3 regions of the Cryobacterium roopkundense genome follow, and region 1 is predicted to be linked to each of the others. Evidence: predicted binding sites of a transcription regulator. Region 1 holds the regulator's gene; each other region holds the start of a gene.

What was found. The regulator HrcA, encoded in region 1, represses chaperone genes, less so after heat shock. The targets are predictions, from matches to a motif close to TTNGCACTCGNNNNNNNCGAGTGCNAA.
Region 2: groES (co-chaperone GroES) is a predicted target of HrcA. The motif match lies at 3,773-3,799, and genes of this name have one in related genera.
Region 3: groL (chaperonin GroEL) is a predicted target of HrcA. The motif match lies at 8,305-8,331, and genes of this name have one in related genera.

The regions. Positions count from the first base shown of each region.
Region 1 is NZ_JACHBQ010000001.1:1,544,154-1,554,033, forward strand. It holds gene holA (DNA polymerase III subunit delta) at 1-989, shown strand, start outside; gene BJ997_RS07205 (hypothetical protein) at 1,004-1,384, opposite strand; gene rpsT (30S ribosomal protein S20) at 1,515-1,778, opposite strand; gene BJ997_RS07215 (amidohydrolase) at 1,961-3,172, shown strand; gene lepA (translation elongation factor 4) at 3,232-5,088, shown strand; gene BJ997_RS07225 (DUF1990 family protein) at 5,093-5,740, shown strand; gene hemW (radical SAM family heme chaperone HemW) at 5,745-6,968, shown strand; gene BJ997_RS07235 (DUF4870 domain-containing protein) at 6,973-7,350, opposite strand; gene BJ997_RS07240 (DUF4870 domain-containing protein) at 7,432-7,872, opposite strand; gene hrcA (heat-inducible transcriptional repressor HrcA) at 8,051-9,082, shown strand; gene dnaJ (molecular chaperone DnaJ) at 9,160-9,880, shown strand, end outside.
Region 2 is NZ_JACHBQ010000001.1:131,356-141,235, forward strand. It holds gene BJ997_RS00685 (hypothetical protein) at 1-225, shown strand, start outside; gene BJ997_RS00690 (hypothetical protein) at 330-734, shown strand; gene BJ997_RS00695 (IS1182 family transposase) at 937-2,352, opposite strand; gene BJ997_RS00700 (class I SAM-dependent methyltransferase) at 2,554-3,744, opposite strand; gene groES (co-chaperone GroES) at 3,877-4,173, shown strand; gene rarD (EamA family transporter RarD) at 4,288-5,244, shown strand; gene BJ997_RS00715 (ABC transporter substrate-binding protein) at 5,361-6,062, shown strand; gene BJ997_RS00720 (ABC transporter substrate-binding protein) at 6,190-7,488, shown strand; gene BJ997_RS00725 (ABC transporter ATP-binding protein) at 7,916-8,683, opposite strand; gene BJ997_RS00730 (ABC transporter ATP-binding protein) at 8,670-9,596, opposite strand; gene BJ997_RS00735 (branched-chain amino acid ABC transporter permease) at 9,628-9,880, opposite strand, start outside.
Region 3 is NZ_JACHBQ010000001.1:267,921-277,800, forward strand. It holds gene BJ997_RS01300 (DsbA family protein) at 1-586, shown strand, start outside; tRNA gene BJ997_RS01305 (tRNA-Thr) at 621-696, shown strand; gene BJ997_RS01310 (Lrp/AsnC family transcriptional regulator) at 740-1,171, opposite strand; gene BJ997_RS01315 (ornithine cyclodeaminase) at 1,298-2,329, shown strand; gene ctlX (citrulline utilization hydrolase CtlX) at 2,342-3,337, shown strand; gene BJ997_RS01325 (DMT family transporter) at 3,541-4,536, shown strand; gene BJ997_RS01330 (nitroreductase family protein) at 4,550-5,116, opposite strand; gene msrB (peptide-methionine (R)-S-oxide reductase MsrB) at 5,119-5,520, opposite strand; gene BJ997_RS01340 (DUF3263 domain-containing protein) at 5,756-6,052, shown strand; gene BJ997_RS01345 (LytR C-terminal domain-containing protein) at 6,104-6,667, shown strand; gene BJ997_RS01350 (cold-shock protein) at 6,918-7,121, shown strand; gene BJ997_RS01355 (DUF3048 domain-containing protein) at 7,190-8,245, shown strand; gene groL (chaperonin GroEL) at 8,375-9,880, shown strand, end outside.

The DNA of each region.
Region 1 (9,880 bases):
AGACGGTCATTGCGCAGCTCGCCTGGCACCAGGTGCGCCCGGCACCGATCGTGCTCGTCTCGGGAACCGAGACATTCCTGGCCGAGCGTGCCATCCGTCAGCTTCGCGATTTTCTCAAGCTCGAGGATCCAAGCCTCGAAATCACCGACGTGCAGGCCGACAGCTACGCTCCCGGGGAGCTCCTGACAGTGGCCAGCCCGTCGTTGTTCGGCGAGCCCCGCCTGATTCGGGTCAGTTCGGTAGAGAAATGCAGCGATATTTTTCTGGCCGAGGCTCTCGATTACCTGAGCAATCCCGCCGAAGACACCTACGTGGTCTTGCGACATGGTGGGGGAGTGCGTGGCAAACGCCTGCTCGAGAGCATCAGGGGCGGCGAGGGCGGTGGCATCGAAGTGGTGTGTGCCGAGCTCAAGAAAGACACCGAAAAGTATGAATTCGCGTCCGCGGAATTTAAGGCCGCCGGAAAACGCGTCACCGCGAGCGCACTTCGCTCGCTCGTCGCGGCGTTCTCCGACGACCTCGCGGAGCTCTCGGCGGCGTGCCAACAGCTCATTTCCGATGCGACGAGCGAAATAACCGAAACCACAGTCGATCGGTACTACGGCGGACGGGTCGAAACGAATGCGTTCAAGGTCGCGGACGCGGCGATAGCCGGTCGCAATGGGGAAGCGCTCCTCACCCTGCGCCACGCCCTCGCCTCCGGCTCGGATCCGGTTCCGATGGTGGCCGCCTTTGCAAGCAAGATCCGTACCATGGCCAAGGTCTTCGGCGCCAGAGGCTCGTCCGGTCAGCTGGCCTCCACCCTCGGTCTGGCGCCGTGGCAGGTGGAGCGCGCCCAACGCGACCTCCGCGGCTGGACCGACGAGGGTCTGGCCCGCTGCATTGAGCTCCTGGCCGAGACGGATGCCGCGGTCAAGGGGGCGGGACGCGATCCTGTCTTCGTGCTGGAACGCCTGATCGGCGTCATCTCCCGCCGCGGTCACGTCTAGCGGAGCCCGGTTCGCTACCGGTCGGCGACGCCGAGCGTGATGCCCGAACGCTGGAGGTACAGCCAGATTCCCCGTTCGAATTGCGGGTTCCCGCAGGTATCCGCGGTCACTCGAACCGGAATCGTTCGGGACGTGCCCGACAGGTCTGCCGTCCTGGCCTCTGCCTCGAAGGACCCGGGTAGCGTCGGGCAGTACTCCAGGATGACCCGGCCCGTGGGGTCGGAGAACTGCACCAGCACCGTCTGCTCGGGCTTGGGGGCCACCGCGAGCACCGCCATCACCCCGAGTACCAGAACGAGGCCGGCCGCCACAGCCGTGAGTACGGCTGGGAATCGGGCACGGCCGCCCCGTGTGGTGACCGGCGTGGCCAGGTTGGCAGGACTCTCTGTACTCATCACCGCGTCAGTGTAGCCCCCGAGTCAGGAACGGAAGCGGTCCCAAAGGGGGGCACACCGCGCCAGGAAACACGTAAAGCCCCCGCCGTGAGGCGAGGGCTTTAGGTGAGTGCTCTAGCGAGCAGCGGGACTAGACGAGGGCTGAAACAGCCTTCGCGATAGCCGACTTCTTGTTCGCTGCCTGGTTCTGGTGAATGACACCCTTGCTGACGGCCTTGTCGAGCTTCTTCGAAGCAACGGCGAGGCTGACGACAGCCTTGTCCTTGTCACCAGCGGCAACAGCGGTACGAGTCGCGCGGATGGCCGACTTGAACTCGCTCTTGACCGACTTGTTGCGCTCCTGAGCCTTCTTGTTGGTGCCGATTCGCTTGATCTGCGACTTGATATTTGCCACGTTTATACGCTTTCGTTAGATTCTGGTTGGGATGCCGCTGAGCGATAGAGGGCGCTGCTACGGCGATAATCGTATGGGGTGGGACCCAACACGCAAGTCAACAGCCAACGATACCAGCAAGACGCCCCGCGCCACAATCGTGGAGGGAAATGGTGCCGGGCGTCGGTGCCTAGAGTGGAGTGATGACTTCTCTGACAGCAATCATCAACGCCCACGTCGTCCCCGTTTCCAGTCCGGCCATCGTCGGGGGCACGGTTTTGCTCGAGAACGGCCTCATCTTGTCCGTGGGTGCCGACCTGGCCATCCCGGCGGGGGCGACCATCATCGACGCGGCAGGCAAGTGGGTGCTGCCCGGCTTCATCGAGTCGCACGGCCACGTGGGCATCCACGAGGAAGCCAACGGATGGGCCGGTAACGATACCAATGAGATGACGGGGCCCAACATGGCGGCGGTGCGCGCCATCGATGCCATCGACATCGACGACGAGGGGTTCCGCGATGCTCTGGCCGGTGGCATCACGACGATCGTGGTCAAGCCAGGGTCTGGCAACCCTATCGGTGGACAGTCCGTCGCGATCAAGAGCTGGGGTGGCCGCACGATCGACGAGCAGGTGATCAGCGACGCCGTCAGTGTCAAGTCCGCGCTCGGCGAGAATCCCAAGCGGGTCTACGGCGACAAGAAGCAGACGCCCAGCACGCGGCTGGGCGTGAGCCTCGTCATCCGCGAGGCCTTCACTCAGGCCCAGGACTATGTCCTGGCGCGCGACGCGGCGGCCGGCAAGGGTGAGCCGTTCACGCGCGACCTGGGCAAGGAGACATTGGCCCGTGTGCTGGCGGGGGACCTCGCCTGGGACCAGCACGTGCACCGCCACGACGACATTGCCACCGCGATTCGACTGGCCGACGAGTTCGGTTACCGCCTCGTGATCAACCACGGCACGGAAGGACACAAGCTGGCGGATGTGCTCGCCGAACGAGGCATTCCCGTGATCTACGGCCCACTCTTCACTGCACGGTCAAAGGTCGAACTGCGCGACAGGGCGTTCTCCAACCTCGTCGCGCTGGCTGCCGCCGGTGTGCAGGTTGCGATCACCACCGACCACCCCGTCGTGCCCGTGAACTTCCTCGTGCACCAGGCCTCCCTCGCTGTGAAGGAGGGCTTGCCCGTGCAGACCGCGCTCGAGGCCCTCACGGTGAATCCGGCCGCGATCCTCCGCCTGCACGAGCGGGTCGGATCGCTCGCCGCAGGACTCGACGCCGACGTCGTCATCTGGTCCGGCGACCCCCTCGACGTGAACTCCCGGGCCGAGCGAGTTCTCATCGGCGGTGTCGAGGTGTATCGCTGGGCTGACGGTCGCGGCCAGGTCGTTGAGCGCGCCGGACGGTTCTCCTAGGTCCGTCCGCACCCGGCGCGTACCCGCGCCGGGTGCGGACATGAAAGAATGGGAAAACTATGTCACCGAGAGCCCTTCAGGCGCTTGAACCCGCCGCCACGCCGCCCGAGTTCATCCGCAACTTCTGCATCATTGCCCACATTGACCACGGCAAGTCGACGCTGGCTGACCGGATGCTGCAGATCACGGGCGTCGTCGACGATCGCGCGATGCGTGCCCAGTACCTCGACCGTATGGACATCGAGCGCGAGCGGGGCATCACCATCAAGAGCCAGGCAGTGCGTATGCCGTGGGAGCTGGACGGCAAGACCTACGCCCTGAACATGATTGACACCCCCGGTCACGTGGACTTCACCTACGAGGTCTCTCGCAGCCTCGCCGCGTGTGAGGGGGCGATCCTGCTGGTGGACGCTGCCCAGGGCATCGAGGCACAGACGCTCGCCAACCTGTACCTGGCGCTCGAGAACGACCTCACGATCATCCCGGTGCTTAATAAGATCGACCTGCCGGCCGCCGAACCCGACAAGTACGCCAGGGAACTCGCCGACCTGATCGGTGGGAAGCCCGAAGATGTGCTTCGGGTATCGGGCAAGACCGGTGCTGGCGTCGCCGAGTTGCTCGACTTGGCGACCCGATCCATCCCAGCGCCTGTCGGCGACCCCAACGCGCCCACCCGCGCCATGATCTTCGATTCCGTGTACGACAGCTATCGGGGTGTGGTGACCTACGTGCGCATGATCGACGGCAACCTCGGCCCGCGCGAGAAGATCCAGATGATGTCGACCCGAGCCACGCACGAGATTCTCGAGATCGGCGTGATTTCCCCGGAACCCACGATCAGCAAGAAGGGCCTCGGCGTGGGTGAGGTGGGCTACCTCATCACCGGCGTGAAAGACGTTCGGCAGTCAAAGGTCGGTGACACCGTCACCACCGCCCTGCGCCCCGCAACGGATGCCCTTCCCGGCTACACCGAGCCCCAGCCCATGGTTTTCTCCGGGTTGTACCCGATTGACGGCAGCGACTACCCGGCCCTGCGTGAGGCTCTCGACAAGCTCAAGCTGTCGGATGCCTCCCTCGGCTACGAACCTGAGACATCCGTCGCTCTGGGCTTCGGGTTTCGCTGCGGTTTCCTCGGCCTGCTGCACCTCGAGATCATCACAGAGCGCATCGACCGTGAATTCGGCATCGACCTCATCACGACGGCGCCGAGCGTGCCGTACGAGGTCACAACCGACGACAAGAAGACCGTCACGGTCACCAATCCGAGCGAATTCCCGAACGGCAAGATCGCCAAGGTCGAGGAGCCCATCGTCAAGGCCGCCATCCTGGCCCCCAAGGACTATGTCGGCGTCATCATGGAGCTCTGCCAGAGCCGCCGCGGCACACTCCTCGGCATGGACTATCTCGGTGAGGACCGGGTGGAGATCCGCTACACGATGCCCCTTGGCGAAATCGTGTTCGACTTTTTCGACAACCTGAAGAGCCGCACTGCCGGCTATGGATCCCTCGACTATGAGCCCACCGGTTCGCAGGAGGCCGACCTCGTGAAGGTGGACATTCTGCTGCAGGGGGAGCAGGTTGACGCTTTCAGCGCGATCGTGCACCGAGACAAGGCCTACGACTACGGTGTGCTCATGACCGGCCGGCTGCGCAAACTCATCCCGCGCCAACAGTTCGACGTGCCGATCCAGGCCGCCATCGGTGCCCGTATCATAGCCCGTGAGTCGATCAGCGCCATCCGCAAGGACGTGCTGGCCAAGTGCTACGGCGGCGACATCTCGCGAAAGCGCAAGCTTCTCGAGAAGCAGAAAGAGGGCAAGAAGCGCATGAAGATGGTCGGTCGAGTTGAGGTGCCGCAGGAGGCCTTCATCGCCGCACTCTCCGGCGATGAGCCACCCAAGAAAGAGAAGAAGTAGCCCTATGCGTCGAGCCACTTTCACGGATGCCGCCGTGACCTACGGTGCCATCGGCGGCACCCTGGCCCCCGACCTGCTGCAGTACCCGCCGAAGGGTCACCGCCCGATGGAGCGCAGCGTGCGTCTCGGCAGTGGAGCCGAACGGTTCGAGGTGGCCTCCAAGCTGCTGATGACCTGGGGCGTGCAGCGTCAGAGCGGCATGAGCGTCACCGACCTCGAGGCGGGTACCGGCGTGCAGTACACGCCCGTCGAGTTCGCCCCCGACGGCACACCGCTGCCTGCCCGAACGGACTCGACTGACGAGTCAACGTTCGCGGCCGACGGCACGCCCTACATCGTGAACGGCATGACTGCGCAGCTCGAAATCAAGGTGGGACCGCTGACGGTCAAGGCACCCGTGCGAGTGGTCTACGTTATCGCCGAGGCCAACCGGGTGGGCTTCGCCTACGGAACAATGGCGGGACACCCCGAAAGCGGCGAGGAATCGTTCATTCTCGACCGGCGCGACGATGATTCAGTCTGGTTCACGTTGCGCTCATTCTCCCGCCCGAGCACGTGGTACTTCCGGCTCGCGGCACCCTTCCTTCGGGTTCAGCAGGAACGATTCACCAAACGTTACCTGCGCGCCCTCCACCCGGTCGGGTCGTTGTAAGCGCGTGGCTGGTGCACTTCCTCTCGGCGACCCGGCTCCGGCCGACGGACGCCTTCCCTCTCTCGCCTCCGTCGGCGCGTCCGATCGAGACTTCGGTGTCTACCTCCACGTGCCCTTCTGCAAGGTACGCTGCGGGTACTGCGATTTCAACACCTACACGGCCACCGAGTTGCGGGGCGTCAAACAGAGCGATTACGCCAGCCAGGCCGTGCTCGAGGTTCAGGCGGCCGGTCGCATCCTGACTGATTCCGGCCTGCCGTCGAGGCCGGCGGCAACGGTCTTCTTCGGGGGAGGAACGCCCACTCTCTTGCCCGTCACCGACCTCGCGAAAATGCTGCACGCGGTCGGTGACGAATGGGGAATCGCCCCGGGGGCGGAGGTCACCACTGAGGCCAATCCAGATTCGGTGGACGCCGGGTACCTGCAGTCGCTTCGGGACGCCGGCTTCACGCGGGTGTCTTTCGGCATGCAGTCGGCGGTGCCACGCGTGCTCGCCACGCTCGAGCGCACACACGATCCGGAGCGGGTTCCCCTCGTCGTGGCGTGGGCACGGGACGCCGGGCTCGACGTGAGCCTCGACCTCATCTACGGCACCCCTGGCGAGACCATCGACGACTGGCGGGCGAGTCTCGAGCACGCCATCGCGCAGGCACCTGACCACCTGAGCGCATACTCCCTCATTGTCGAGGAGGGCACGAAACTCGCACGGCAGATTCGCCGCGGCGACGTGGTGCCGACCAATGACGACCAGCAGGCAGAGTTCTACGAACTTGCAGACGGTCTTCTGGCCGCGGCCGGTTACCACTGGTACGAGGTGAGCAACTGGGCAACGGATGCCGCACACGAATCACGACACAACCTCTCGTACTGGCGCAGCCAGGACTGGTGGGGCATCGGTCCCGGCGCGCACAGCCACGTGGGCGGAGTTCGCTGGTGGAACGTCAAGCATCCGGCGGCCTACGCGGAACGCGTCCTCTCTGGGGTGTCGCCCGCCGTGGGGCGTGAGACCCTCGACGATGCGACTCGCGAGCTGGAGCGCATCCTGCTGCTCAGCCGCATCCGCAGCGGGATCCCGATTGCGTCGTTGTCCGCGCCCGGACGGCGCGAGATCGCCGGTCTGATCGCCGACGAGCTCATCAACGCACGAGCCGCCCTGGCCGGCGCACTGGAGCTGACTCTGAAGGGGCGCCTGCTCGCGGATGCTGTTGTGCGGCGGATTTCGGACTAGCTCGTCAGCTCACGAACTTGAACGCGAGCGGGTAGGTGTAGCCCTCACCGCGATTGGCCGCGAGGGCCGCGATGATACTGAACACCACGAGGATCACCCAGATGGCGGCCAGGGTGAGGTAGCCGATGAAGATTGCCATCAGCACCAGGGAAACCGTGGCGCCGATCGCCATGGTGATCTGAAAGTTCAGCGCTGTCGCGCCGTGAGCTCGAATGAACGGGCCACGGTCCTTCAGCAGCAGGTACCCGATCAGGGACGGCACGAAGTACAGGAAGATCCCACCGACGTGGATGAGTGTGGCCCAGAGCTTCTCGTCGGCCGGGCTCAGTGGTGCCACGGGGGACTGGTAGGGATTGGCGGGGGGAGGCGTGGCGTCGGACATTCGGTCTCCTTGATCGGGCACCGGGTGTGTGGCTGTCTGCCACCGGCTCGAACAGCGTACCCGGCCAACCTTGACGGACGGCTACTTAATGAGGCGCAACGAGATCGGGTACCGATAGCTCCCGCCGTTCTTCACCGTGGTGAAACCCATGATCGAGAAGACAATGTCGACGATCCACAGCGCGAAGCCGAGGAACGAGAACAGGAATCCGACACCAAAGGTCACCATCGCCAGGAACGTGCCGACGAAGAACACGGCGAACCAGGCGATGAGAACCGTGATCTGAAAGTTCAGCGCCTCCTTCGCCTCGGTGTCGGTGATGCGGCCCCGGTCTTTGAAAACAAGCCAAATGATCAGGGAGGGAAGGAACCCCAGAATTCCGCCCAGGTGGGCAAAGGACGCCCACTGGCGGTCCTCGGCGTCGGTGAGCGGTGCCGCCGGTGCGGCGGCGGGGTACTGGGGTTGCGGTTGGCCTTGGCCCGGATTCGGGTCGGGAGGAACCTGCGCGTGTGGATCGCTCATGATCATGCCTTTCACACTGAACGGGTAGACGGGGCACGTATACCCACAATTTACTGCCACCCCCGTGTGGGGGCAATGGGCGATGTGTGACTCGGCGGGATATGATTGGCACTCAGGCAATGTGAGTGCCAACCCAGGTGCCCGCGCGTGCAGTCAGCCAACCGGAGAGGCGGTCATCATGGTTTCCGATCGCGGCCTCGACGTTTTGCGCGTCATCGTTCAGGACTATGTCGCATCCCGGGAACCGGTCGGCTCCAAGTCAATCGTGGACAGGCACGCGTTCGGGGTGTCCGCCGCCACGATTCGAAACGACATGGCCCTCCTCGAGGAGGAGGAGCTGATCGCCGCCCCGCACACCTCGTCCGGTCGCATCCCGACCGACAAGGGATACCGGGTCTTCGTGGATCACCTCGCCGATCTGCGGCCGCTGTCGCCGGCACAGCGGCAGGCCATCGAAACCTTCCTCGGCCACTCCGCCGATCTCGACGAAGTGCTGGTGCGCAGCGTTCGGCTGTTGTCCCAGCTGACGCACCAGGTCGCACTCGTGCAGTATCCGTCGCTGTCTCGCTCGAAGGTGCGCCACATCGAGTTGGTGTCACTGACGGACACTCGTATCCTGTCCGTCCTGATCACGGATTCCGGGGCCGTCGAGCAGCGCGTCATTGATCTGCCTCGCGCGGTGGACGAGGTGACGCTGAGCGACGTGCGCGCGAAACTCACGAACGCCGTCGTCGGTTTGAGCATGACGGATGCCGCGGCTGCCCTGGCTGCGACGCCGGCGGTTTCGACGCGGCCGGAATCGCCCGAGCTGCAGCACCTGACCGACTTCATTTCCGACACCCTCCGCGAGCAGATCGGCGCCAATAAGCAGAACAAGCTCGTTATGGCGGGTGCCGCCAATCTGGTGCGCACTGAGGAAGACTTCACCGGGAGTATTTACCCGGTGCTCGAAGCCATCGAAGAACAGGTGGTCCTGCTTCGCCTGTTCGGCGAGATGGCGACCGACCAGCACGGCGTATCGGTGAGCATCGGCCGGGAGAACGCGCCGTTCGGCTTAGCCGAGACCTCGGTCCTGACGAGCGGCTACAGCTCAAACGGAAACTTGGCACGCCTCGGCGTTCTCGGGCCTACGCGCATGGACTACTCCAACAACATGGCGGCGGTTCGAGCCGTGGCCCGCTATCTCTCCCGCCTGCTCGGTGAAAACTAGGCGCCCCGCACACTTTCCATCAATCCACTCTGCCGTACATCACACACGTTTCAACAGATCAACAAGGAGAGCCACCTTTGGCTGACCACTACGAAGTCCTCGGCGTGAGCCGCGATGCGTCTACCGACGAAATCAAGAAGGCGTACCGTCGCCTCGCCCGCCAGCTGCACCCCGATGTGAACCCAGGCGCCGACGCGTCCGAGAAGTTCAAGAGCGTCACCCACGCCTATGACGTACTGAGCGACGCAAAGCAACGCCAGAAGTACGACCAGGGGGGCGGTCAGAACGGCGGAGGATTCGATGGCCAGAACTTCGGCAACTTCGGGGACATCTTCGAGACCTTCTTCGGTGGCGGCGGCGGATCGACGCGCGGGCCGCGTTCACGCCGCGAGCGTGGCCAGGACGCTCTCATCCGCGTCGAGCTCGATCTCGCCGAGGTCATCTTCGGCACCCATCGCGACCTCGAGGTTGACACGGCCATCCTCTGCGACACCTGCAAGGGCTCCTGCTGCCAGCCTGGTACATCCCCGGTGACCTGCGATATCTGTCGGGGTACCGGCAGCATTCAGCGGGCTGTGCGTTCGCTCCTCGGCAACGTGATGACGAGCAGTCCCTGTGGATCATGCCGCGGCTTTGGAACGATTATCGCGACGCCCTGCACAACCTGCTCCGGACAGGGCCGCGTTCGTGCGCGCCGCACGGTTCCCGTCGACATTCCTGCCGGAGTCGACACCGGGCTGCGCCTGCAGATGCCCGGCAGTGGCGAGGTCGGTGCGGCGGGTGGCCCCAACGGTGACC
Region 2 (9,880 bases), 1.4 Mb from region 1:
ATCGCCTTCATTCCCTTCGTCGGCGGATTCCTCGGATTGTTCTTCCCCGCGGCCGGCGTGGTTCTCGGTTTCATGGGCAAGAAGCGTGAGACCGCCGCTCGCGGCTTCTGGCTCACCGGAATCATCACGGGCTTCGTGGCGATCGGACTCATGCTGCTGAGCTTCCTGCTCTACGCGATCGTCTTTGCCACCGCCGCCAACGACGGATACGGCTACAACTACTAGTCAGTGCCCAGCGGTACTCAGTGCCCAGCGGTAAGACGCACCACGACACACGTAACGAAGGGCGGGTGCCCACCGGCACCCGCCCGCACCACCGGAGGATTGCCATGAGCGGAGCGCACCGCGACGCCGAAGCGACCACCGACGAATTCCGCATCGACCACACACGGCCTCCCTCACCGCCCGGAAGCGAACTCGCCTGGGAATCGACGATCACGGCGCCCACCGAGTGGGTACCGTACGTGTACACCGACGCCGAGGTGCATACGCTTACGACCAGGCGGCGCATCTCGGTGGCGTCGCTCACGTGTGGCGGCCTGGGGTTGCTGATCGGCATCTTCGGGGTCTGGGGCGTCTTCTTGTCTCTCGCCGGCGTCATTCTGGCACTTATAGCGCGCAACACGGAGCATCGAGCCAGGCTGTTCTGGGCGAGCGGACTCGTGACCGGCCTGGCCGGGGTGGCCCTCGGCGTGGGCTGGTTCGTCATCGTGACGCAGACGTTTCTGGCCTAGGAGCGTGTGTCAGTAACGCCTATTCGACCTTGGTGTGAGGAATTGCCGTTCAGGACCGTCTGTGCGGTCGGGGGTTTCTTGTCCGGTGGTTGAGTCGTTCGGGTTGGCGTTGTTCGTGTGCCGACTGAAAATAGGGCCAGTGCTGCGTTGACGGCGCAGGCCGGGGCCGTTGCCGCCCGCCGGGGCAGTCCCGCCTTGATGTTTAGGTGGCCGTTCGGGCTGTTAGGGCGCTTGGCGCGGCCAGCAGCGCTTTAGTTTGCATGGTGTGTAGCTTCATCAGGTTGTGGCAGGCCGCGATCAGGTCCCATTCGTGGGCGGCTTGCTCCAACCCGCGCAGCAACACGAATTTGCCTTGCCGAGTGTGGATCTGACCGAACACGGGCTCCACGATCGCTTTGCGCCGCGCATAAACGGCGCGGCCTTTCTTCGTCTTGAGCTTCCGCGCCATGCGTTCCCGCAGCGTCGCATTGGCCGGGATCCGGCCCCGAGGAACTTCAGGAACACGCTCGCCGTGCTTGACCCGGCCGGTCGCGATGAAAAACTCGGTCCGGCCGTCGCTGCCATCTTCAACAGTCTTCGCGTAGTCCAGATTTGTTGCGGAACAATACCCGGCATCCGCCAGGACCTGCCGGGGCAGGACGCCGGTCGTGGCGTGGAGTTTCTCGACCAGCGGCACGACCTGTTCAACATCCACGCCAATATTCGTCAGCGTCGTCGCGACGATGATCTGATGGTCGGCATCAACGATGGCCTGTGCGTTGTAGGCGTAGTGGAACGATCCGTCGGCGGTCTTCATGATCCGTGAATCCGGGTCGGTGAAGTTGCGTTGAGCCTTCGGAGCAACAACGGCGTTCTTCGCCGCGTCGTCACCCTTCTGCGCCACAGTATCGTCATCGTCGCCCTTGTCCCTGGCCTTCTTCTCCGCGTCTTTCCGCGCCCGCGCCGCTGCAGCTGCCTCCAAGCCAGCGCGCGCTTCGGCCAGTTTCACCAAGCGTGACTCCCGCCGGGCAAGCTCCGGCGGCAACTCATCACCGCGTTTGTCCTTTCCGAAACGAGCGTCCTCCGCGTCATCGATCGCGTCCGCCTCCGCCAGCAGCGCAGAGACTTCGTCGGCGAGGACTTTCTGCTTCTCCGTCAGGCGGGCGTAACTCATCGCCTTGCGCCGAGAGGCATTCGCGCGCACTTTCGTGCCGTCCAACGCGACCTGCCCGAGCGAGACCATTCCGGCCGCACGGCACAGTTCCAACGCCTGCAAGAACACGTTCCCCAGACTGGAGAGGTGGCGTTTTCGGAACCGGGCGATGGAACGAAAATCAGGTGCCTGCTGCGCCGCCAACCAGCGAAACGCGACCACGTCCACGCACACCCGCTCCAACTCCCGTGACGAGCGAACTCCGACACAATACCCGTAAAGGAGCACCCGGACCATCAACCGTGGGTCATAGGGCGGCTGCCCCTTCGACTTCGCGTAAGAGGCGTAGAACTTCTTCAGATCCAGCTGAGTTTCAACGATATCCGCGATGAACCGAGACAGGTGATTCTGCGGCAACCACTCATCCAACGACGGCGGCACCAACATCACCGCCGCCGGCTCAAATGCCCGGAACCGTTTGTTCACACCGGCCCCCGCCTCAACACCGTCATCCACGACCACGTCAACGTGCTCAAGTTCCGTCGCGGGGAAGAGGCCATCAGAATCGCTCATACGCAATTTTCCCAGACCAACACCCCAAGCCCGGGAAATCGACCGGCGTTTTAAACTTTGGTGTTACTGACCCACGCTCCTAGGGGCTCAACTCGCCGAGTCGCACGGGTGCCGTCAGCGCACGCGCTCCACGAGCAGGGCAACCCGGTGGCCGGCCGCCCGGGTCAGAATGAGCGTCGCCGACTCCGGTCCCTTGAGCTTCAGCCGCGTGCGCAGGCTCGCCGGATCTACGTCGACACCGCGTTTCTTAATCTCGAGCGTGCCGATGTGGCGTTCCTGCAGGGCGATGCGCAGTTTCTTCTCGTCCACCGGCAGCACTTCCAGCACCCGGAACGCGCTCGCGAACGGCGTCTTCACGAGAGTTGGTGCGGTCAGGTAGGCGATGCCGTCACTGAGCATCTCGGCGTCGATGCTGCGCGCGAGGTCTCCGATCAGCCGGGCACGGATGATCGCCCCGTCGGGCTCATACACGTAGGTTCCGAGCTCGCCCACGGGGGCGTCAGGGCTGTCGGCGGGAGCCGTGAGCTCCGCGACACCGTTCTGCGTGAGCAGGAGGGCTGAACGACGGATGCCGTCACGCGCGAGCGCACCGAACCACAGCCCCATCTCCACGAGCTGCCCATCGACCGACACCCATTGCGCCTCGGCCTGGGACGGAATCTGGTCGCGATCGTGACCAGGGCCGAGTTTCACGCCGAGAGGCATCCGCTCGCTCAGGCCGAAGGCCCAGTCGAGGGAGGGGGAGTAGTCCTCGGGGCGGGTGAGGCGAGACGTGTTGCTGTGTCCTCTCGTTCGGCGGGCGGGGTCGAGCCAGGCCGCGTCGAAGTCGTCGAGGTTCACCTTCTCGGCGGCGGAGTGCCGCACATTAGCCTGCGGGAACGGGGCCAGATTGTAGCTGGCAACGGTGGCGGTGACCTCGTCGGCGTCGACGGCAGTCACATCGAGGTCGATCGCCGCCATGGCCATGGCGTCGCCCCCGATGCCGCACCCGAGGTCCACGACCCTGGGCTGGCCGCCGAGCGCAGCGAATCGGCCGGCGTGCAGTGCCGCGACACGCAGTCTGGTGGCCTGTTCGAGTCCGGCCTCCGTGAAGAGCATGCGGCTCGCGAACTCACCGAACTTCGACGAGGCCTTGGCGCGCAGGCGCGCCTGGCTGAGGGCTGCGGCTACAAGGCCGGGGGCGTGCCCGGCCTTGCGCAGGTCACTGACCGTCTTGAGAACGTCGATCGTGTCGTACGGCGGAAGGGAGTCGAGCAGGCGCAGACCCTCGGGCGAAAGCAGCTCAACGAGCTCGGTGCGTTCCATTGATTAAACCTATCAATCCCGCTCAGGTCTGGCACTCACGTTGCGTGAGTGCCAGAAGGGCCCTAAGCTCGTTTTTAGCACTCTCGTTGTGAGTCTGCTAACCCCATATCTTCGTAAAGAAAGAGGTCAACCGTGTCGGTCTCCATCAAGCCGCTCGAGGATCGCATCGTCATCAAGCAGGTCGACGCTGAGCAGACGACCGCTTCCGGGCTCGTCATTCCTGACACCGCCAAGGAAAAGCCCCAGGAGGGCGAAGTTGTTGCAGTCGGACCCGGCCGCATCGACGACAAGGGCAACCGCGTTCCCCTCGACATCGCCGTCGGCGACAAGGTGCTCTACTCCAAGTACGGTGGAACCGAAGTCAAGTTCGGCGGCGACGACCTGCTCGTTCTCTCCGCTCGCGACGTTCTTGCGGTCGTCGTCCGCTAAGTAGCCGTACGCTCCGCAGCCGTAAACTAGCTGCGACCCCGCACACCAGTTGACTCCCGGATGGCCTGGCCATCCGGGAGTTTTCGTGTGTTACCCGCCGCAGGAAGGATTCTCATGACGGATGCCGACCCCGCCGCAGTCGGTTCGGTGCCCACGACCACCCGCAGCGAGAACAGCCGGGGCCTGATGTTCGGGTTTCTCGCGTATGGGCTCTGGGGCATCCTTCCCTTGTATTTCCTGCTCCTGGCGCCGACCGGGGCGTTCGAGGTCGTCGCCTGGCGGGTGCTTTTCTCGCTCGTCTTCTGCGCGCTGATCATCACGGTGACACGGAAGTGGTCTGTGCTACGCGGAGTCTTCCGGCAACGGCGGGTGATGCTCATCATGGGGCTCGCCGGGTTGCTGATCTTCGTGAACTGGCAGATCTACGTCTACGCCGCGATGACCGGGCACGTGGTGGAAGCGGCCTTGGGCTACTTCATCAACCCGATCGTCACGGTTTTTCTGGGCGTGATAGTGCTCCACGAGCGTTTGCGCCGCATCCAGTGGCTTGCCGTGGGTGTCAGTCTCCTGGCCGTGATCGTGCTCACTATCGGCTATGGAACCCTGCCGTGGATCTCTCTCGCACTCGCCTTCTCCTTCGGGTTCTACGGCCTGATCAAGAAACGGGTGGGTCCGAGCGTCGACGCTGTCACAGGCCTGACCCTCGAGACGGTGTGGCTGGCTCCGGTCGCCATCATCCAACTCGTCGTCGTCGCCGGTGTCTCAGGGCTCACCTTCGGCACCGTGTCCACGGTGCACACGATCGGCCTGCTGGCCGCCGGGGTGATCACCGCCGTGCCCCTGCTGCTCTTTGCCGCCGCCGCGCGCCGGCTGCCGCTCACCGTTCTCGGGCTGATCCAGTTCCTTGCCCCGGTGCTGCAATTCCTGGTGGGGGTCTTCGTACTCAACGAAGCGATGCCGCCCGAGCGCTGGGTGGGATTCGGGCTTGTGTGGGTGGCCCTCATCATCCTGACCGTCGACATGATCGTTTCCGGACGGGCTCCCCGGCGAGCGTCCCTCGAACCCACCTGATCCGCCGATACCCTCGAACTGTGTACGTGCGTGCCTGCGCGTGCCCCCGAGAGGATTTCATGTCCCGCCCCGTTCAATTCCGTCAAGTCCAGTGCCGATCGCGGCCGTTTCGATCCGTGTCTGCTGTGGCGCTCGTGACGGGAGTTCTGGTGCTGGCCCTCACCGCGTGCTCGGATCCGGTTCCGGTTGCGCCCTCGGTATCGCCGACCAACACCGCGCTGCCGGCTCCCACGGGCGACGGACTGCTGCGCATTGGCACCATGTTCCCGATGACAGGCGACTTGGCGGCGAGCGGAGCCGCCCAGGTCGCCGGGGCGCAGGTCGCCGCCCGGGAGATTGACTCCCAAGGCGGAGTGCTCGGCCAGCCCGTGCAGCTCATCCATCGAAACTCCGCCGGAGACGAGCAGGCCGCGCTCGCCTCCTTCGCTGACCGGGCTGTGGATGCCGTGTTGTGGGACGCCGGGAGCGCAGTTCGACCCGAAGTGCCGGCATCCGTTGCCCCGGCCGCCCTGCTGCCCCTCAACGGCCTCGTGAACGGCGGCACGCCGCTCGCGGCAAGCGAAGAATTCGCAAAGCGCCTCCTGGTGGCCGATCCGGGACTCACCGCCACAGCGGGTGGGGCCGAGGCCTACGACGGCGTGATCGCTACCGCGCTCGCGGCCATGGTGACGGGAGACGACGGTGCCGGCTCGATCGAAACCGGCTGGGTCACCGTGCGTGAGGGACCCACGGTGTGCACATCGTGGGGCGAATGCCTGCTCGCGCTCAGTGAGGGCCAGCAGATTGAGTACCAGGGTCTCACTGGGCGCCAATCGTAACGATTTGGTCGCTTTACACGGTTGTAACCTCCATTTCACGATTGCGGTGTCTCCGGGTGTCTAGGGTGTCATAACGGCAGTCATCCGTCTGTCACGTGTGTGTATTCCCTTACTCCCTAGGAGCAACATGAGCGTTTTCGCGAAGGCAACTGCCTCCCGCTCAGTTCGTGCCGTTTTCACTGGTGTCGCCATGGTTGGCGTGAGCGCATTGCTGCTCACCGGATGCGCCTCCGGCGGGGGCACCACGCCCACCGACGAGGCCTCCAGCGCTGCGAGCGGCGACGCCAAGCCGGTAACCGCCGGTGACCGCGACCTCACCCTCAAGATCGGCACCCTGCTCCCGCAGAGTGGTGGCCTTGCCTTCCTCGGCCCGCCCGAAGAAGCCGGTGTACAGCTCGCCGTCAACGACATCAACGATGCCAACCTCGGCATGACCGTCGAGGTCATCAAGCGTGACTCCGGCGACACCACCACCGACACTGCCACCACCTCGGTGACCGACCTCCTGTCGCAGGACGTCTCCGCCATCGTGGGAGCGGCCTCCTCCGGAGTGTCCAAGACCGTGATCGACCAGATCACCGGCGCCGGCGTCGTGCAGTTCTCGCCGGCCAACACCTCGGCTGAGTTCACCGACTACGCCGACAAGGGCCTGTACTTCCGTACTGCCCCCTCCGACATCCTGCAGGGCGAGGTTCTCGGAACGCAGATCGCCGAAGACGGTAAATCCACCCTCGGCCTGATCGTCCTCAACGACGCCTACGGCACCGGCCTCGCCGACACCGTGACCAAGACGTTCGAAGACGCCGGCGGAGAAGTTGTCGCGACGTCGCTCTTCAATGAGGGAGAGACAAACTTCACCTCGCAGATCTCCGAGGTCACGGCGGCCAACCCCGACGCGATCGCGCTGATCACCTTCGACCAGGCGAAGATCATCACCCCGGCGCTCGTCGGAACCGGCTACCCGGGCGACCAGCTCTACTTCGTCGACGGAAACCTGTCTGACTACAGCGCCGACTTCGCTGCCGGTCTCATCGAGGGCTCCAAGGGCACCCTGCCCGGCCTCGACGTCAGCACGCTCGGTGACTTCACCACGCGTCTGCTCGAGGTCGACCCGGCGCTCAAGGACTACAGCTACGCGGCTGAGTCCTACGACGCCGTCATGCTGATCGCGCTCGCGGCCTACGCCGCGAACGACACTGCAGGAAGCGCGATTGCGGAGTACCTCCGTCAGGTTTCCGGCGGTACCGGAGACGGTACGACTGTGACGGACTTCACGGCCGGCGCCACGGACCTCGCAGAGGGCAACCAGATCGACTACGACGGCTTCTCCGGACCCATCACCTTCGATGAGAATGGCGACCCGACCGAGGCGACCATCGGCGTGTACGAGTACAACGCCGACAACACGTACAGCCGCATCAACTAGCACGACCAGCACAGAGGAAGGGCCCCGGCGCACGCGCCGGGGCCCTTCTGCGTACCCGCGCGCGCCGCTGTCCGCGCCCCTGTGGCCGCGCGCCGCTGTCCGCGCCCCTGTGGCCGCGCGCCGCTGTCCGCGCGCGCCGCTGTCCGCGCGCGCCCCTGTCCGCGCGCGCCGCTGTCCGCGCGCGCCGCTGTCCGCGCGCGCCCCTGTCCGCGCGCGCCGCTGTCCGCGCCCCTGTGGCCGCGCGCCCCCGCTGTAGCGGCCGCGTGCCGCAGTAACGGCGCGAACCCGCCAGGGCGGCACCCCTGTGGCCGCGCGCCCCCGCTGTAGCGGCCGCGTGGGGCCACAGGGGCGCGGTGGTTTGACGAGCACACACAGAAGCGGCGCCCGAGACAGTGTCTCGGGCGCCGCTGAGTCATGCAGGGAGGTGCTAGTCCTGCCCGAGGGTGCCCAGATACAGGCCGATCACCTTGGGGTCGTTCAGCAGCTCGCGGCCGGTGCCGGTGTACGCGTCCCGGCCCTGGTCGAGCACGTAGCCGCGGTCACAGATCTGCAGGCAGCGACGCGCGTTCTGTTCCACCATGATGGTGGTCACGCCGGCCTTGTTGATCTCCTTCACGCGCAGGAACGCCTCGTCCTGTCGAACGGGGGAGAGCCCGGCAGACGGTTCGTCGAGGAGTAGCACGTGCGGGCCCATCATGAGCGCGCGGCTCATGGCGACCATCTGACGTTCGCCACCAGACAGGGATCCCGCTCGCTGCGACATCCGCTTGGAGAGCTCCGGAAAGATCTCGGTGACGAATTCGAGGCGTTCCACCAGACCCTTGGGCTTCTGGAAGATGCCCATCTCGAGGTTCTCGCGAATGGTCAGGGTGGGGAACACATTGTTGTTCTGCGGAACGAAACCGACGCCCTGGGCGACCAGCTTGTTCGCCTTGAGGTTGGTGATGTTCTTGCCGCGCAACAGGATCTCCCCGTCGCGCACCTTCACCTGGCCGAAGATCGACTTGAGCAGCGTCGACTTACCGGCGCCGTTCGGGCCGATGATGCCGATCAGTTCGCCGTCGTAGGCGGTGAGGGAGCAGGAGTTGAGGATGTTCACTCCGGTTACGTAGCCGGCGGTGACGTTCTTCACCTCGACGACGGCCTCCCGGGTGGGAACCGAGACGGGCTCGGCGAGGGGGCTAGCGTTCGTCATCGAGCAACTCCTTGATCGCTGTAACGTGCTCGGTCTCGGCGGAGAGATCTTCGCCGAGATCTTCATCGTGGTGCTGGCCCAGGTAGGCGTCGATCACGGCCGGGTTGCGCATAACCTCATGCGGGTCGCCCTCGGCGACTACGCGGCCTTCGGCCATCACGATCACCCAGTCGGCGATGTGGCGCACCATATGCATATCGTGCTCCACGAACAACACGGTCATGCCCTGCTTCTTGAGGCCCAGCACGTGGTCGAGCAGCGACTGCGTGAGGGCGGGGTTGACCCCGGCCATCGGCTCGTCGAGCATGACCAGGGTCGGGTCGCTCATCAGTGCCCGAGCCATCTCGAGAAGCTTGCGCTGGCCGCCGGAGAGGCTGGCCGCGTAGTCATCCTTCTTGGTGTCGAGTTTGAAGCGCCTCAGGAGGTCAAGCGCTTTCGCTTCGTTGTCGGTCTCCTGCCTGCGCCAGAGGAAGGGGAAGAGAGCCCGCAGCAGATTCTCGCCAATCTGTCCCTTGGCGCCGAGCAGCATGTTGTCCATGACTGTCAGCAGGCCGAGTGCCTTCGTGAGTTGGAACGTGCGGATCTGGCCCAGACGTGCCACTCGGTAGGCGGGCACTCCGGCGAGGGGCTTGCCGTCGAAGGTCCACTTACCGGTGTCTGGCTTGTCGAAGCCCGTGAGCAGGTTGAAGAGGGTGGTCTTCCCCGCGCCGTTAGGACCGATCAGGGCCGTGATGGCACCGCGGGGAATCTCGATGTGGTCAACGTCAACGGCGGTGAGGCCGCCGAACGTGCGGCTCACCTTGTCGACGATCAGGATCGGGTCCCGCTTCTTGCAGCCCGGCTCGGCCTCGCCGATGTGCAGGTCCACGCTCTTAACCGGCTTGGCTGTCGGAACGACCGGAACGACCGGCACCTCTGGCACATCCGGAATGTCGGAATTTACGTTACTGGACAAAGGCCAACTCCTTCTTGTTTCCGAAGATGCCTTGCGGTCTGAAGATCACGATCAGCATGATCGCAACCCCCACGAGGATGAAACGTACCTGGCCGGCCTGGATGCTCGTCATGAACGGGAACCAGCCTGCTTCCTGCGCGCGGGCGATGAAGCCCGAGAAGAACGACAGGAGCACCCAGAAGATCATCGAGCCGATGACCGGTCCGAGAATAGTGGCCGCGCCGCCGAGCAGCAGGATCGCA
Region 3 (9,880 bases), 1.3 Mb from region 1:
CGTAGCCAACATTCGGGTCTACGTCGACTACCTCTGCCCGTTCTGCGGCGACTTCGAAACCACCAACGGCGAGCAGATTGCGAAGTGGGTTGAGTCGGGCGCTGCCACAGTGGAGATTCATCCGATCGCCATCCTGACCGGGCGCTCCGCCGGCAGTCAGTACTCGCTGCGAGCCGCGAATGCCGCGGCCTGCGTGGCGAACTACTCGCCCGACGACTTCTACGCCTTCAACTCGGCGATGTTCGTCGACCAGCCGGAAGAAAACACTGTGGGGCGCAGCGACGCTGACCTGCAGGAGCTGGTGAAGAACTCCGGTGTCAGCACGTCGCTCAGTCAGATCGACACGTGTATCACGGACGAGACCTACAAGTCCTGGGTAATCGCGGCCACCGACCGGGCGACCGGGGGGCCGATTGCTAATTCGCCGCTGGAGGCAATCGCCCAGACGCCTACGGTGCTCGTGGACGGCAAGCAGTATCAGGGCAGCCTCGGTGACCCGAAGGAATTTGCGGCCTTCGTTCTGCAGTCGGTGGGGGAAAGCTACTCCACGTCGACACCCACCCCCTCGGCGACTCCGGCTGGATAGCCTAGGATGGTTGCTTGAGGCGGAAACGCCTCATGCCGGCCTGGCGCAATTGGTAGCGCACCACTCTTGTAAAGTGGGGGTTACGGGTTCAAGTCCCGTGGCCGGCCCCATTTTCCGCGGCAGATCGGCCACGAGTGCCGCGGGACGGGCGCCTCAGACCAACACTGAACTGAGCAGCAGACTTGTTTCGCTGTTCACAATGCCGTCGACCGAGCGGATGCGGCCCAGCAGTCGGTCGAAATTGCCCAGCGAGTCCGTACGCAGCTCCGCCACGAGGTCCCAGCCGCCATTAGTCGTGTGCAGCGCGTGCACTTCCGAGAACCCACGCAGCTTGCGGATCACGGCGTCTGTCGAGCGCCCCTCCACCTCGAGCAGCGCGATTGCCCGAATCGATGACGGGTCGCGATCTTCGCGCACACGAACCGAGAACCCCACGACGGTTCCGGAATGCACCAGGCGGTCGAGCCGAGCCGTCACAGTCGAGCGGGTCACTTCAAGCTCGCGGGCGAGGCTCGCCACGGATTCCCGTGCGTTCACGCGAAGCAAGGCCAGTAGTCGGCGGTCAAGATCGTCCAGGGTCGTCATTGCACTAACTGTACGGTCGTAGTCAGCAAACTGCGCGATTTGCTGAGCAAAACAATGCTCATCCGACATGGCGGTCGCACATCGCCTATCCGTAGCGTAGAAGTACCAACGAGAGAGGGGGCGCCCGTGGTGCGCTTCGTAGATGTAGCCAACATGACCAAATGGATCGCCGAGCAGGGCGTCGAGCCCATCATCACGGGCATGGTCGACTACCTCGAACGAGACTTTCTGCGCTGGGAGAGCTTCGATAAGACCTCGCGGGTGCCGAGCCACTCCCCGTCCGGCGTGATCGAGCTGATGCCCACGAGCGACGACGAAACCTACGCGTTCAAGTATGTCAACGGCCACCCCCTGAACCCGAGCAATGGCTTCCAGACGGTGACAGCCTTCGGCGTACTCGCGAACGTCTCTAACGGCTACCCCACGTTCTGGTCGGAGATGACCCTGCTCACAGCCCTCCGCACTGGCGCTACGAGCGCCATGGTCGCCAAGCTCCTCGCCAGGCCCGGCGCCACCACGATGGCCCTCATCGGCGCCGGCACCCAGTCCGAATTCCAGGCTCTGGCCTTCCGCGCCATCCTCGGCATCACCCGGCTGCGTATCTGGGACACCGACCCCGCCGCGATCGAGAAGTTCGTTCGCAACGTCGAACCCCTCGGCTTCGACGTGGTCGTGGCAACGGATGCCCGTGACGCCGTTCGCGGCGCCGACATCGTGACCACCTGCACCGCCGACAAGGCAAACGCCACCATCCTCACAGCCGACATGATCGAGCCCGGCATGCACTTGAATGCGATCGGCGGAGACTGCCCCGGCAAGACCGAACTCGACGCCGAGATCCTGCGCCGCGGCACCGTTTTCGTGGAGTTCCCTCCGCAGACCCGCATCGAAGGCGAGATTCAGCAGCTGGAAGCCGACTCCCCGATCACCGAGATCTGGCAAGTGCTCGCCGGCCAGGCCGCCGGCCGTACCTCGGCCGAACAGGTGACGGTCTTCGATTCCGTCGGCTTCGCCATCGAGGACTTCTCCGCCCTGCGCTACGTGCGCGACGCCGTCGATGGAACCCGCTTCTTCGAGGAGGTCGACCTGATCGCCAACCCCGTCAACCCCAAGGACCTCTTCGGCCTCGTGGCAGCGGCCGTTCCGGCGCTCGTCTAAGCCCTGGCGAACATGTCGGCACAGGCTCCGCGCGCGGCCGTTCTCGTTCGTCCGCACCACTTCCATCCCAATCCGCAGACCCAGGCCGACAACTCCTTCCAGTCCGCGGTCGTGTCCGGCGCCGACGCCACGCTCGCGGCTCGTGCCTTCGACGAAGTCACGGCCGCGGCCGCCGTCCTGCAGGCGCACGGCGTCACCGTGCACCTCTTCGACGACGACCGGGACGTGACACCCGACAGCGTCTTCCCGAACAACTGGTTTTCGACGCATGCCGGCGGGCACGTTGCCCTCTACCCGATGTACGCCCCGAATCGTCGCAGCGAGCGTCGTTCCGACATCGTCGAACTGCTCAAGGAGCGCTACCGCGTTCAGGACGTCATCGACTACTCCGGCCTCGAGCACGACGGCATCTACCTCGAAGGCACCGGCGCCATGGTGCTCGACCACGTGAGCCGGGTGGCCTACGTGGCTCGCTCGCACAGAGCCGACCCGATCGCCCTCGAGCGGTTCTGCACCAACTTCGGCTATGAACCGATGGCCTTCGACGCCGTCGACGAGTCGGGCACGGCCTGTTATCACACCAACGTGATGATGTGCATCGCCACCGATTTCGCCCTGATTAGTCTCGACATGATCACCTCGCCTGCCCGCCGCCAGGAAGTTTCCGAGCGGCTCGCGGCACCCGGCCGAACCGTGCTCGACCTCAGCCATGCGCAGATTCGCAACTTTGTGGGCAACGCCATCGAGCTGCGTGGGTCGGCCGGGCGCGTTCTCGCGCTCTCCCGCCGGGCACTGAACGCGCTCACGCCGAGGCAGCTCGGCGTAATCGAGTCGAGTGCCGCCGTGGTTCCGCTCGATGTTCCGACCATCGAGCTCGCCGGCGGATCCGTGCGGTGCATGATCGCCGGCATCCATCTGGAGGAACGCCCCGGACCGCCCGCCGTCGCATCGACCCCGCAACGGGTGCACCGTGGTGTGACAACGGGGGCGCGCATCTACGCCGCCTGACCGCGCCGACTCCTCGTCGTCGGTGGCGAATTCAAGACATCCTCACCACCGAGACCGACGTCCCGCAGCACTTCGGGGTGGCAGCTACCCTGCGCGGAAAATGTCCTGAATGCGCCACCTGCGCGGCACACGCGTGGCATCGGCGGGGCGAGCGGATGTCGGCGCCGAGCCGGCGGCATCCGTCTCCCTCTAGGATTACCTGAGTGACAGAACTGCGAACCCACCACGCTGTGAGCGATCCCGCTGTGTCGACCCGGTCAGTACTTCCGGTATGGCTCGCCGTGGTCTTCTCGGTGCTGATCGGCGCGATGTATGCCGTGCAGTCTCGCGTGAACGGCGAGCTCGGCGTTCGGATCGGCGACGGATTCACGGCGGCAGTGATCTCCTTCGGCTCCGGCCTCGTGCTGCTCTCCGTCGCCATGCTGTTGTGGCCCACCGGTCGGCGGGGACTCACCCGGGTGGGCGAGGCCGTGCGCGGCGGGGAACTCTCCTGGTGGCACCTGTTCGGCGGGGTGTCTGGCGCGCTCTTCGTGCTGTCGCAGGGGCTGGCAGCCTCCCTCCTGGGACTCGCTCTCTTCTCGGTGGCCATCGTGGCCGGCCAGACGATCAGTGGGTTGCTCATGGACCAATTCGGGGTCGGCCCCGGAGGCAAACGGCCCCTCACCGCGACCAAGGTCATTGGAGTCCTCGTGGCGCTGGCGGCTGTGGCGTGGACGGTCTCCGGCCAGCTGAAGAGCGACGTTCCCCTGTGGTTGCTCTGGCTGCCGCTCGCGGCCGGCATCGCGCAGGGCTGGCAGCAGGCCGTAAACGGGCACGTGCGCATCCTGGCCCGCAGCGCCCTCACCGCGACTTTCCTCAACTTTCTCACCGGAACGATCGCGCTATTTCTTGCGGCCGTGCTGCACGGCCTTGCCGTGGGCTTCCCCACCGCCCTGCCGACGTCCCCGTGGCTGTACCTCGGCGGGGCCATCGGCTGCATCTTCATCGCCGGCGCCGCCGTCGTGGTGCGCACCACGGGCGTGCTGCTGCTCGGGCTGTCCATCGTGGCGGGCCAACTGCTCTGCGCCCTCGCCATCGACCTGATCGCGCCCACGTCCGGGCACCCGCTGGGCCTCACGACCGTCGGGGGAACGGCGCTCGCGCTCGCCGCCGTGGTCATCGTGGGATTCCGCTGGCGGCTGGTCGGACGCCGACGCTAAAGCGGGTCGGGAGTCAGAGCGCGCTGAGGTAGTCGCAGGGGTCGATCACGGCGCGATTACCCGCCGTGCAGTCGGCGGGTACGCCGCCCACGTAGAGCCAGCCGAGCAGCTCCTCCGACGGGGCGAGGGCATGCACCAGGCGCACCGACTTGGCACGCACGAGCGGCCCGGTGCGCCACATCACGCCCCAGCCGGCGGCGCCCAACAGCAGGCTGAGCAGATGCGCGACCCCGGCGGCCGCGGCGTCTTGCTCCCAGACCTGTACCGGGGTGTCGTCGCGGCGGCAGGCCACGATCGCCACGAGCAGCGGAGCTCGGAGCGGTTTCCGTCGTAGCTTGGCGGCGTCTTCGTCCGTGCAGACAGATGCCGTGACGAACGCGTCGCCCAGGCGCTCGCGCGCCTCGCCTCGCAGCTCGATTAAACGCCAGGGACGCAGAGACGCGTGGTCCGCTGCCCGCGCGGCCGCGGCTACGAGGGGCAGCAGCTCGGCCTGGGTGGGAGCCTCTGCGGTCACCTGGGAATGAGATCGGCGATTCGCGACGGCCGCGAGAACCCCCGATTCGTGGCCGTCGCTCGGCATCGTTATTCTGCAGCCGTGAAGTTGAGCGAAATTGAGTTCATGCAGTACCGGTCGCCGGTGGGCGTGCCGAAACCGTCGTCGAAGACGTGGCCGAGGTGCGAGTCGCAGTTCGCGCAACGAACTTCGGTGCGCACGGTGCCAAGGGAGCGGTCTTCGATGAGCTTCACGGCTTCCGGGCGCACCGACTCGTAAAAGCTGGGCCAGCCGCACCCGGAGTCGAATTTCGTGCCGCTCTGGAACAGCTCGGCGTTGCACGCGCCGCACGTGTAAATGCCCGAGCGAGATTCGTCGAGCAGCTCACCGGTCCACGGACGTTCGGTGCCCGCTTCGCGCAGAACCGCATACTTCTCGGGGGAGAGTTCCTCGCGCCATTGAGCGTCTGACTTCGTGACCTCGTGGTCCATGGTGATTCCCTTCGTTACGCAGGTCCCGCAAACGCGTGACCACTCTCTCAAATTGATCTACTCCAGACTAAACTCATGGGGCCTCGGCGGCATTCCGCTTTCGGGCAGGTTCAGGCGAATCGTCAGGCGAAACGCGGCCCGCCCGGCTCGGTGCGGCCAACAACCAGCCGGGCTGAATAGGATGACGGTGTTGCACGATCCCCGTGCCTCGCAGGGCCGGATGAGGAGGTGTCACGTGGACGGTGCGCGTGAACCGACTTCCCCCGGCAGCGGCGAGACCCCGCAGCTGGCGGAACGCGACACGGCGATCCTCGCCTTCGAAGGCCGCTGGTGGAGAAGCCCCGGCGCCAAGGAGGAAGCCATTCGGCTGGAATTCTCGCTTTCGGCGGCCCGCTATTATCAGCTTCTGGCCGTGTTGATCGATTCGCCGCTCGCGCTGGCTTACGATCCCATGCTGGTCAAGCGTCTGCAACGGATGCGGGAAGCTCGCGCCGTAGCGAGAGCCGGGCGCTCCCTCACCCTGCGCGACTGATCCTCATCCCTTCACATCGAGACCCCGACCAAGGACCGAACCAGACCTACGATGCCCACTCATGACGTACGCGACAGATTCGACCACCTTCCGCACGATCTCCATCGCGTGGGCGCACACCGTGCTCCCGGACGCAAGGGGCGAGGCTGGGTGGCGTTCTGGTGGGCTCTGGGCGCAACCATCGCCCTGATTGCCGCCGGAGTGTTCGGAATCTTGTCCCTCAACGACAGGCTGAACATCAGCATTCCCGGCATCTCGGCCTCCGCCGATCCCAGTGCCTCCGCAGAGCCGTCAGCGGAGCCGACGCCCGTGGCCACGGTGGATCCCGCTCTCAGCGTGACGGTGCTCAACGGATCGTCATCGAACGGGGTGGCGGCATCCGCTGCGGGCACCCTCGAAGAAGCCGGTTGGACCGTGGGCGCCACGAGCAACGCGAACTCCCAGGACCAGCCCGCGACCATCATCTACTACGCGGACGCGTCACTTGAAGGCGCGGCTCTCGGAGTGGTGCAGTCACTGCCCGGTGCGACCATTCTGCTCGCCGACGATTTCGTCGACTCCGGTGCAGACCTGACCGTGGTCATCGGGAACGATTATGTGGCTCCCCCGGAGTAGGTTTCACCCGAAGATCCGCATGATCCCGGGCGCAGACCGATCGTTCTACTAGCGACGATATGTGCCCGCGTCAACCCCCTTTTCTTCTCTCGCCGCTTCGCTACTATCTGGTGTGGTCAAACGTTTAATTCGCGCACACAGCTCTCGCGAGAGGGCAGGGCACGCGAGCTGAATGATCGCAGCTTCTGCGGCAGGCCCGGTACGGCCAATGGGCAGTTGCCGACGCAATCACAGCACCAAGGAGTAACACATGGCGAACGGAACCGTGAAGTGGTTCAACGCTGAAAAGGGTTTCGGCTTCATCACCGTTGATGGGGGAGGGCAAGACGTTTTCGTCCACTACTCCGCCATCGACATGAGCGGATACAAGGTTCTGGAGGAAGGCCAGCAGGTCGTCTTCGAGGTCGGTGCGGGAGCCAAAGGCCCCCAGGCCGAGTCGGTTCGTCCGGCCTAAGGGTCCAATTTCAAGGCACACCCCCGACTAACGCCGCCCGGTGCTACGGGCGGCGTTAGTGTGTCGAGGTGAAGGTAATACAGACACGGGCCGCATCGCCCCGCAGGTTCGGTCGCATCGTCGCGGTGCTCATCCCGGCGTTGTTGCTGACCGCATGCTCCGGCGCGGCCCCGGCACCGACCCCCACTCCGAGTGCGTCCGGTTGGGAATCCAGCTATGCCGAGCCCGACCCCGTCGTGCTGGCGCCGCTCCGGGGTACCGAGGTGTCGGCGGCAGCACTGGCTCATCCGTCGCTCGCCGCGAAGATCGACAACCACGAGGCCGCCCGCCCGCAGGCCGGCCTGGAACGAGCCGACATCGTCTTTGAGGAGCTCGTCGAGGGCGGAATCACCCGCTATGTCGCCGTGTGGCACTCCGATGTTCCCGACGAGGTGGGGCCCGTGCGCTCGATCCGACCGATGGATCCCGACATCATGGCACCGTTTGGAGGCATTGCAGCCTATTCCGGCGGCGCCCAGGCCTTCCTCGACCTGATCAAGGCGGCCCCGGTGTTCAGCGTCATCTTCGACTACGACAACACGGGAATATTCACCCGCACGAGTACGAAGTCCGCGCCGCACAACGTGCTGCTCCAGGCGAAGGAGGTCGTGGGGCAACACACCGACCTGCCCGCACCCGCGCAGCAGTTCGCCTACGCGCCGTCGGTTGCCGCGTCATCCGCCATGGTCGATGGAACGCCGATCAGCGCGATCAACACCCGTTTCTCCACCTCACGGTGGCCCGGCTGGACCTGGGACGCCGCGGCAGCGGTGTACCTCCGTTTGCAGGAGGGCGCTCCCGACCTCGACGGCAACGGTGCGCAGCTCACCGCGACCAACGTGGTGACCCTGCGCGTAGACATCGACAACAAGTACGGTGCCATCCCCAAGACCACGATGATCGGCTCGGGCGAAGCCTCCGTTTCTTCCGGCGGACAGACCCTGAACGCTACCTGGGTGAAGGACTCCCAGGCCGCGCCGATCCGTCTGACCGACGCTAACGGTGTCACGGTTCGACTGGCGCCCGGGAACACCTGGATCGAGTTGGTGCCCACGGCTCAGGGCTCGATCGAACTCCTGCCCTGACAGAATCCGTGCCCCGCGGTGTTCGCTTGCACTCTCGACCCCAGAGTGCCAGAATCGACTTAGCACTCTGAGGTTTTGAGTGCTAACCCATCAGTCTTTTGGAACGTCCGGGAGGGACGAGTTACACATATGGCAAAAATCATTGCATTCAATGAAGAGGCCCGTCGTGGGCTTGAGCGCGGCCTGAACATTCTCGCCGACACTGTCAAGGTCACCCTCGGCCCGCGCGGCCGCAACGTCGTTCTGGAGAAGAAGTGGGGCGCCCCCACGATCACCAACGACGGCGTCTCCATCGCCAAGGAGATCGAGCTCGACGACCCGTACGAGAAGATCGGTGCGGAGCTCGTCAAAGAGGTAGCCAAGAAGACGGATGACGTTGCCGGCGACGGTACCACCACGGCAACCGTCCTCGCCCAGGCACTGGTGCGCGAAGGCCTGCGCAACGTCGCGGCCGGAGCGGACCCGATCAGCCTCAAGCGCGGCATCGAGAAGGCCACCGCAGCGGTCATCGCCGAGCTCATCGCCAGCGCCAAGGAAATCGAAACCAAGGAAGAGATCGCGGCCACCGCCTCCATCTCCGCCGGCGACACCGAAATCGGCGCGATCATCGCCGAGGCCATCGACAAGGTCGGCAAGGAGGGTGTTGTCACCGTCGAGGAGTCGAACACCTTCGGCACCGAACTTGAGCTCACCGAGGGCATGCGCTTCGACAAGGGTTTCCTGTCGGCATACTTCGTGACCGACCCCGACCGTCAGGAAGCGGTCTTCGAAGACCCCTACATCCTGATCGTCAACTCCAAGGTCTCCAACATCAAGGACCTGCTCCCCATCGTGGACAAGGTCATCCAGACCGGCAAGCAGCTCCTCATCATCGCGGAAGACGTCGACGGCGAGGCCCTGGCCACGCTCGTTGTGAACAAGATCCGCGGCATCTTCAAGTCGGTCGCCGTCAAGGCTCCCGGCTTCGGAGACCGTCGCAAGGCTCAGCTTCAGGACATCGCCATCCTCACCGGTGGACAGGTCATCTCTGAAGAGGTCGGCCTCAAGCTCGAGAACGTCACGCTCGACCTGCTTGGTAACGCCCGCAAGGTCGTCATCACCAAGGACGAGACGACTATCGTCGAGGGTGCCGGAGACGTCGAGGCGATTGCCGGACGCGTTCAGCAGATCCGCAACGAGATCGAGAACACCGACAGCGACTACGACCGCGAGAAGCTCCAGGAGCGTCTCGCGAAGCTGGCCGGTGGCGTTGCAGTCATCAAGGCCGGCGCCGCGACGGAGGTTGAGCTCAAGGAGCGCAAGCACCGCATCGAGGACGCCGTTCGCAACGCGAAGGCAGCCGTTGAAGAGGGCATCGTCGCCGGTGGTGGCGTTGCGCTCATCCAGGCCGGCAAGACCGCATTCGAGAGCAAGGCAATCCTTGACCTCGTCGGCGACGAGGCTACGGGCGCGAACATCGTGCGCGTCGCCATCGACGCTCCGCTGAAGCAGATCGCCCTCAACGCCGGCATGGAGCCTGGCGTTGTCGCCGACAAGGTGCGCAACCTGCCCGTTGGGTTCGGCCTGAACGCCGCAACCGGCGAGTACGTTGACATGATCGCTGCCGGCATCAATGACCCGGTGAAGGTCACCCGT